2 regions of the Aurantimonas sp. C2-5-R2 genome follow, and region 1 is predicted to be linked to the other one. Evidence: predicted binding sites of a transcription regulator. Region 1 holds the regulator's gene; the other holds the start of a gene.
The links. The regulator HrcA, encoded in region 1, represses chaperone genes, less so after heat shock. The targets are predictions, from matches to a motif close to GTTAGCACTCNCNNNNNGNGAGTGCTAAC.
Positions count from the first base shown of each region.

Region 2: groES (co-chaperone GroES) is a predicted target of HrcA. The motif match lies at 989-1,017, and genes of this name have one in related genera.

Region 1 covers NZ_JAZHLJ010000056.1:12,552-16,089, forward strand. The annotation lists gene folD (bifunctional methylenetetrahydrofolate dehydrogenase/methenyltetrahydrofolate cyclohydrolase FolD) at 1-517, shown strand, start outside; gene grpE (nucleotide exchange factor GrpE) at 529-1,170, opposite strand; gene hrcA (heat-inducible transcriptional repressor HrcA) at 1,376-2,488, opposite strand; gene rph (ribonuclease PH) at 2,668-3,393, shown strand; gene rdgB (RdgB/HAM1 family non-canonical purine NTP pyrophosphatase) at 3,390-3,538, shown strand, end outside.
Region 2 covers NZ_JAZHLJ010000001.1:184,909-188,446, forward strand. The annotation lists gene VQ044_RS00850 (TIGR01459 family HAD-type hydrolase) at 1-904, opposite strand, end outside; gene groES (co-chaperone GroES) at 1,080-1,376, shown strand; gene groL (chaperonin GroEL) at 1,474-3,123, shown strand; gene VQ044_RS00865 (CsbD family protein) at 3,324-3,506, shown strand.

The DNA.
Region 1 (3,538 bases):
CGCCCTCGACACGGCCTTCGTGCCCTGCACGCCGGCCGGCTCGATGATCCTGATCCGCGACGTCCTCGGCGACGATCTGTCGGGCAAGACGGCCGTCGTCGTCGGCCGCTCCAACATCGTCGGCAAGCCGATGGCGCAGCTGCTGCTGGCCGCCAACGCGACGGTGACCATCGCCCATTCGCGCACGGCCGATTTAGCCGCCGTCTGCCGGGGCGCCGACATCCTGGTCGCGGCCGTCGGGCGGCCCGAAATGATCACCGGCGATTATGTGAAGGCGGGCGCCGTCGTCATCGACGTCGGCATCAACCGGATCGCCGCGCCGGAAAAGGGCCTCAGTGACGACGGCAAGCCGAAGACGCGCCTCGTCGGCGACGTCGCCTATGCCTCAGTCGCCGAAAAGGCCGCGGCGGTCACGCCGGTGCCGGGCGGCGTCGGGCCGATGACCATCGCCATGCTGATGGCCAACACGCTGACCGCAGCCTATCGCGCGGCCGGCAAAACGCCGCCGGTGTTTTGAAGCCGGGCTGATTACGCCGCGTCGCCGGTGGTGCCGGCCTCGGTCGTCTCCTCCGGCTTCGGCTGGCCCTGCTTCGGCCCGCCCTTGGCGACGCCGACCATTGCCGGCCGCAGCACCCGGTCGCCGATCGCATAGCCCGCCTGCACCACCTGGACGACGGTGTTGTCGGGAACCTCCGGGTTCGGCACCTCGAACATCGCCTGATGGAAATGCGGATCGAAGCGCTGGCCCTCGGGATCGAGCTTCTTCACGCCATGCTTTTCCAATGTGCCGAGCAGCCCGCGTTCGGTCACCTCGATGCCGTCGATCAACGCGTTAAGGCCATCGTCGCCGTGTTCCTTGGCCTCGGCCGGCACCGCCTCGATGGCGCGGCGCAGATTGTCGGCGACCGACAGCATCTCGCGGGCAAAGCTGGTCACGGCATAGGTGCGCGCGTCCTTGATCTCGCGCTCGGTGCGCCGGCGCAGATTTTCCATGTCGGCGGCGAGCCGCAGCAGGCGATCCTTGACGTCGGCATTCTCGGCCTCGAGATCGGCGATGCGGGCGGCATCGGCGTCGGCCGCCGCATCCGCATCGGCAAAGCCGCTCGCGGCATCCGCGGCGAACTCGTCATCGGCGTTGGCGTTGGCCGCGGCGCGCTCGGCTTCCGCCATCGCCGCTCTGTCGGCCGCCGCCGCTTCCGCCGCCTCGCTGCGGTAGACACCCTGAGTGCGCCTGTCTTTCTCGCTTGCCATCCGTCCTTCACCTCATCTCAGTCGCGCGCCGCAACACGCTTCTCTTCGGCTCGTGGGAGGGCGAGCGCGGATTGCGGCGGAAAATCATTATCGAGGCCGCATATCGAATTGACGGGCGCAGAAATCAAGCCTCGCGCGCGGCAGAGCCCTTGGCGAGCAGTCGGGAGACGATACGCGCGGTATAGTCGACCATCGGCACGATGCGCTTGTAGTTGAGCCGGGTCGGGCCGATGACGCCGACCGCGCCGATGACGTTTTCCGTGCCACCCCTGTAGGGCGCGACCACCAGCGAGGAACCGGACAGCGAGAACAGCTTGTTCTCCGAGCCGATGAAGATGCGCACGCCATTGCCGGTTTCGGCGAGGCCGAGCAGCTCGATGATACCACTCTTGGTTTCCAGATCGTCGAACAACAGGCGCAGGCGGTCCAGATCCTCGGCCGCCGTGACGTTTTCCAGAAGATTGGCCCGACCACGCACGATCAGCCGCGCCGGCTGGTCGGCGGAGGCGCCGGACCAGACGGCGAGGCCCTTGTCGACGAGCTCGCGCGACAGGACGTCGAGGGCGTTCGCCGTCTCGTCCTTCAGCCGGGCGATGCGCTCGCTAGCCTCGCCGAGCGTGCGCCCGACCACATGGGCGTTGAGGAAATTGCCGGCCTCGATGAGCTGCGAGGCGGTGATCCCGGCCGGAAGGTCGAGGATGCGGTTCTCGACTTCGCCATTGGCGCCGACGAGCACCGCCAGCGCCTTGGTCGGCTCCAGCCGGATGAACTCGATATGTTTCAGCCGCAGGTCGGATTTGGCGGTCAGCACGATGCCGGCGCCGCGCGACAGGCCGGACAAGAGATTGCTCGCCTCGGTCAACAGCGAATCGAAGGGCCTTCCGTCGCCCGACAGCCGCACCTTTTCCTCGATCTCCTCACGCTCGGAGGCGCCGAGATCGCCGACCTCCAGAAACGCGTCGACGAAAAACCGCAGGCCGAGCTCGGTCGGCAGCCGCCCGGCGCTGACATGCGGGGCGTAGATGAGGCCGAGCGCTTCCAGATCGCTCATGACGTTGCGGATCGAGGCCGGCGACAGCGCGTTGCTCAAGAGCTTCGACAACATGCGCGAGCCGACCGGCTCGCCGATATCCAGATAGCTCTCGACGATCAGCCGGAAGATGTCACGCGTCCGCTCGTCGAGACCCAGTGGGGTTGCGGCGACCAAGTCGCTGACTGGCAAGCGGAATTCGGTCATGATTGGGTGTTCGCTTCGGGCACGATCTGACTATAGGTGTCCCGGCCGGCGGAGCCAAGCCGCAATGCCGTGCTCTCGACGAGCCCGGCTTGCCGCCTCGCCGCATGGCCGGTACAAGCCCAACGCAACCCGTGGCGGTTATTCGCCTTCTTTCAAAGACTATTATTCAGGACGGCATCATGCGCCCATCGAAACGCGCCGGCGACCAGTTGAGGCCCGTCAGCCTCGAGCGCGATTTTTCACGCCACGCGGAAGGCTCCTGTCTCGTCAAGTTCGGCGACACCCATGTTCTGTGCACCGCGAGCCTGGAAGAGCGGGTGCCCGGCTGGCTGAAGAACTCCGGCAAGGGCTGGGTGACCGCCGAATACGGCATGCTGCCGCGCGCCACGGGCGAGCGCATGCGCCGCGAGGCCGCCAGCGGCAAGCAGTCCGGCCGCACCCAGGAGATCCAGCGCCTGATCGGGCGCTCGCTGCGCGCGGTCGTCGATCTGCAAGCGCTTGGCGAACGGTCGATTACCGTCGATTGCGACGTCATCCAGGCCGACGGCGGCACGCGCACGGCGGCGATCACCGGCGGCTTCGTCGCGCTCGCCGACTGTCTCGGCTGGATGGAGGCCCGCTCGATGGTCAAGCGCGAGAAGGTACTGACGGATCATGTCGCGGCGATCTCCTGCGGCATCTACAAGGGCACGCCGGTGCTCGACCTCGACTATCTGGAGGATTCGGCCGCCGAGACCGACGCCAATTTCGTCATGACCGGCACCGGCGGCATCGTCGAGATCCAGGGCACGGCCGAGGGCACGCCGTTTTCGGAGGCCGAGTTCACGGCCCTTCTGGGACTGGCCCGCAACGGCATCGGCGACCTCGTGGCGATGCAGCGCGCGGTGCTCGAGGCCGCCCGGTGAAACTGATCGACCCGAATGACGGGCCGCTTCTCGTCGCCAGCCACAATGTCGGCAAGATCTGGGAGTTCCGCGAACTGCTGGAGCCCTTGGGCTTCGATGTGACGTCGGCGAAGGACCAGAACCTCGACGATCCGGAAGAAACCGG
Region 2 (3,538 bases), on a different contig from region 1:
CGGGGTCGGGGTCCGGTCCGCCGAACTCGTCGCCATGGACGCCGTCGGTGATCAGCAGCACATCGATGCCGAAATCGTTGGCGCCCTTGATGTCGGTCATCAGGCCGTCGCCGATGGCGAGAATGCGCGCGCGATCCGACATGCCGGCCACCCGGGTCGCGACGTCGTAGATCGGCCGATGCGGCTTGCCGGCGAGATGGACCGTCGCCCCGAGGGCGGCATAGTCACGCGCCAGCGCGCCGGCACAGTAGATCAGCCGGTCGCCACGATGCACGACGAGGTCAGGGTTGGCGCAGATCATCGGCAGGCCAAGGGCGTTGAGGCGAGACAGCAGATCGCCATAGTCGGCGGGCGTCTCCGCCTCGTCGTCGTAGAGGCCGGTCGCCACAATCACCGCCGCGTCCGCCTCATCGACCCGGTCGACGCAGAGCCCGTCGAACAGCTCGATGTCCCGTGCCGGGCCGAGATGGAAGACCGGCCCGCCGGTCTCCGCGATCAGCGCGCGGGTTGCGTCGCCGGAGGTGACGACCGCATCATAGGCATCGCGCGAAAACTCCAGCGCGTCGAGCTGGTCGATGACGCTCGCCGATGGACGCGGCGAATTGGTCAAAAGAACCACTTTGGCGCCGGCCCCGCGCGCCGCTGTCAAGGCGGCTTCGGCGGCCGGGTGCTTGCGCTCGCCATTGTGGACGACGCCCCATACGTCGCAGAACAGCGCGTCGTAGCCGTTGGAAATTTCGGCCAGAGCCTTTATCTTGCGACTGATGCCGGAATTACCGGGAGTGGTGATGTCCATCGACGGCCCGTTGTCTTTCAACTGATCGCCCGAGGCGTTAGAGGCGGGGCGCCGACCGGTCAAGGCGCTGATCGACCGGACCTGCGTCCCGACGAACGAGCCGAGCATGACCGTCTCGGCATATAAAAATCCTGTCGTCAGCCGTCCGCGACATCTTGACATCGCGCCGCGCGCCACCCTATCTGCCTCGTCGTTAGCACTCTCCATTGGTGAGTGCCAAATTCTTCGAGCCGGGTCCCGTTCTGGGTCCGGCCGTATTCGTTCAACGAAGGGTTCAACGAACATGGCAGCTGTGAATTTCCGTCCCCTGCACGATCGCGTCGTCGTACGCCGGGTGGAATCCGAAGCCAAGACCGCTGGCGGGATCATCATTCCGGACACGGCGAAGGAAAAGCCCCAGGAAGGCGAGATCATCGCCGTCGGCTCCGGCGCGCGTGACGAGTCCGGCAAGGTCGTACCGCTCGACGTCAAGTCCGGCGACCGCATCCTCTTCGGCAAATGGTCGGGCACCGAGGTCAAGCTGAACGGCGAAGACCTTCTGATCATGAAGGAATCCGACATCATGGGTATCGTCGGCTGAAGACGAGCGACGGCTCCTGAGCCGACGTTCCACAACGACATTCCAAGAAACTTCAAACGGCGCGGCCTTCGATGGCGCGCCCGGGAGAATTAAGACCATGGCAGCTAAAGAAGTAAAATTCGGCCGCGACGCACGTGAACGCATGCTGCGCGGCGTCGACATCCTCGCCGACGCGGTGAAGGTGACCCTCGGCCCCAAGGGCCGTAACGTCGTCATCGACAAATCCTTCGGCGCGCCGCGCATCACCAAGGACGGCGTTACCGTCGCCAAGGAGATCGAGCTTGAGGACAAGTTCGAGAACATGGGCGCCCAGATGGTGCGCGAAGTGGCCTCGAAGACCAATGACAAGGCCGGCGACGGCACCACGACCGCGACCGTTCTCGCCCAGGCGATCGTTCGCGAGGGTGGCAAGTCGGTTGCCGCCGGCATGAATCCGATGGACGTCAAGCGCGGCATCGACATGGCCGTCATCAAGGTCGTCGAAGCCCTGCAGGCCTCTGCCCGCAAGATCGAGACCTCGGACGAAGTCGCCCAGGTCGGCACCATCTCGGCCAATGGCGAGAAGGAAATCGGCGAGATGATCGCCGCCGCCATGCAGAAGGTCGGCAACGAGGGCGTCATCACGGTCGAGGAAGCCAAGACCGCCGAGACCGAGCTCGAAGTCGTCGAGGGCATGCAGTTCGATCGCGGCTATCTGTCGCCCTACTTCGTGACCAACCCGGAGAAGATGGTCGCCGAGCTCGAGGACGCCTACATCCTCCTGCACGAGAAGAAGCTCTCCAACCTCCAGGCGCTGCTGCCGGTGCTCGAGTCCGTCGTGCAGTCGTCCAAGCCGCTGATCATCATCGCCGAGGACGTCGAGGGCGAGGCTCTGGCCACGCTCGTCGTCAACAAGCTGCGTGGCGGCCTGAAGATCGCCGCCGTCAAGGCGCCGGGCTTCGGCGATCGCCGCAAGGCGATGCTCGAGGACATCGCCGTCCTCACCGGCGGTCAGGTCATCTCCGAGGACCTCGGCATCAAGCTCGAGAATGTCACGCTCGACATGCTCGGCCGCGCCAAGAAGGTCTCTATCACCAAGGAAAACACCACCATCGTCGATGGTGCCGGTGAGAAGGAGCAGATCCAGGCCCGTGTCGGCCAGATCAAGGGCCAGATCGAGGAGACCACCTCGGACTACGACAAGGAGAAGCTGCAGGAGCGTCTCGCCAAGCTGGCGGGCGGCGTCGCGGTCATCCGCGTCGGCGGTGCGACCGAGGTCGAGGTCAAGGAAAAGAAGGACCGCGTCGACGACGCGCTCAACGCCACCCGCGCGGCCGTCGAAGAGGGCATCGTCGCCGGTGGTGGCGTCGCTCTGTTGCGCGCCTCCAACGCCCTGACGATCAAGGGTGAGAACCAGGACCAGGAAGCCGGCATCACCATCGTGCGCCGCGCGCTCCAGGCTCCGCTTCGCCAGATCGTCACCAATGCTGGCGCCGAAGGCTCCATCATCGTCGGCAAGATCCTCGACAATTCGTCGGTGACCTTCGGCTACAACGCCCAGACCGGCGAATATGGCGACATGATCCAGATGGGCATCGTCGATCCGGTCAAGGTCGTGCGCTCGGCGCTCCAGGACGCGGCTTCGGTCGCCGGCCTGCTGGTCACCACCGAGGCGATGATCTCGGAGGCTCCGAAGAAGGATTCGGGCGGCGGCATGGGCGGCGGAATGCCCGGCGGCATGGGCGGCATGGGCGGCATGGACTTCTAAGAAGCCGTCAGGCTTCGCGGAAGGTCATCATCGCGCATTGCGACAATATAGAAGGGGCTCGGCATCGCCGGGCCCCTTTTTCGATTCCAGGTCGTGGCCAACGATTTATCGATCCATCTTCGGAACGCGCGCCGAGGAAAAGCGTTTGTTTTTCCGAAGCCTGGCAAGTTCGCCGGACTATTTCTCAAAGGAATGGATCGATGGTCGACAAGAACGAGATCAAGGGCGGCGCCAAGGAAATCGGCGGCAAGCTCAAGGAAGCGGCCGGCAAAGCCGTCGGCAACGAGCGGCTGGAAGCCGAAGGTCAGATTGACCAGGTCGAGGGCAAGACCCAGAAGAACTACGGCAAGGTCAAGGATGCGGTGCGCGACCAAGTGAAGTGACCATTGGTCGCACCGGACTGACATCGAGGGCT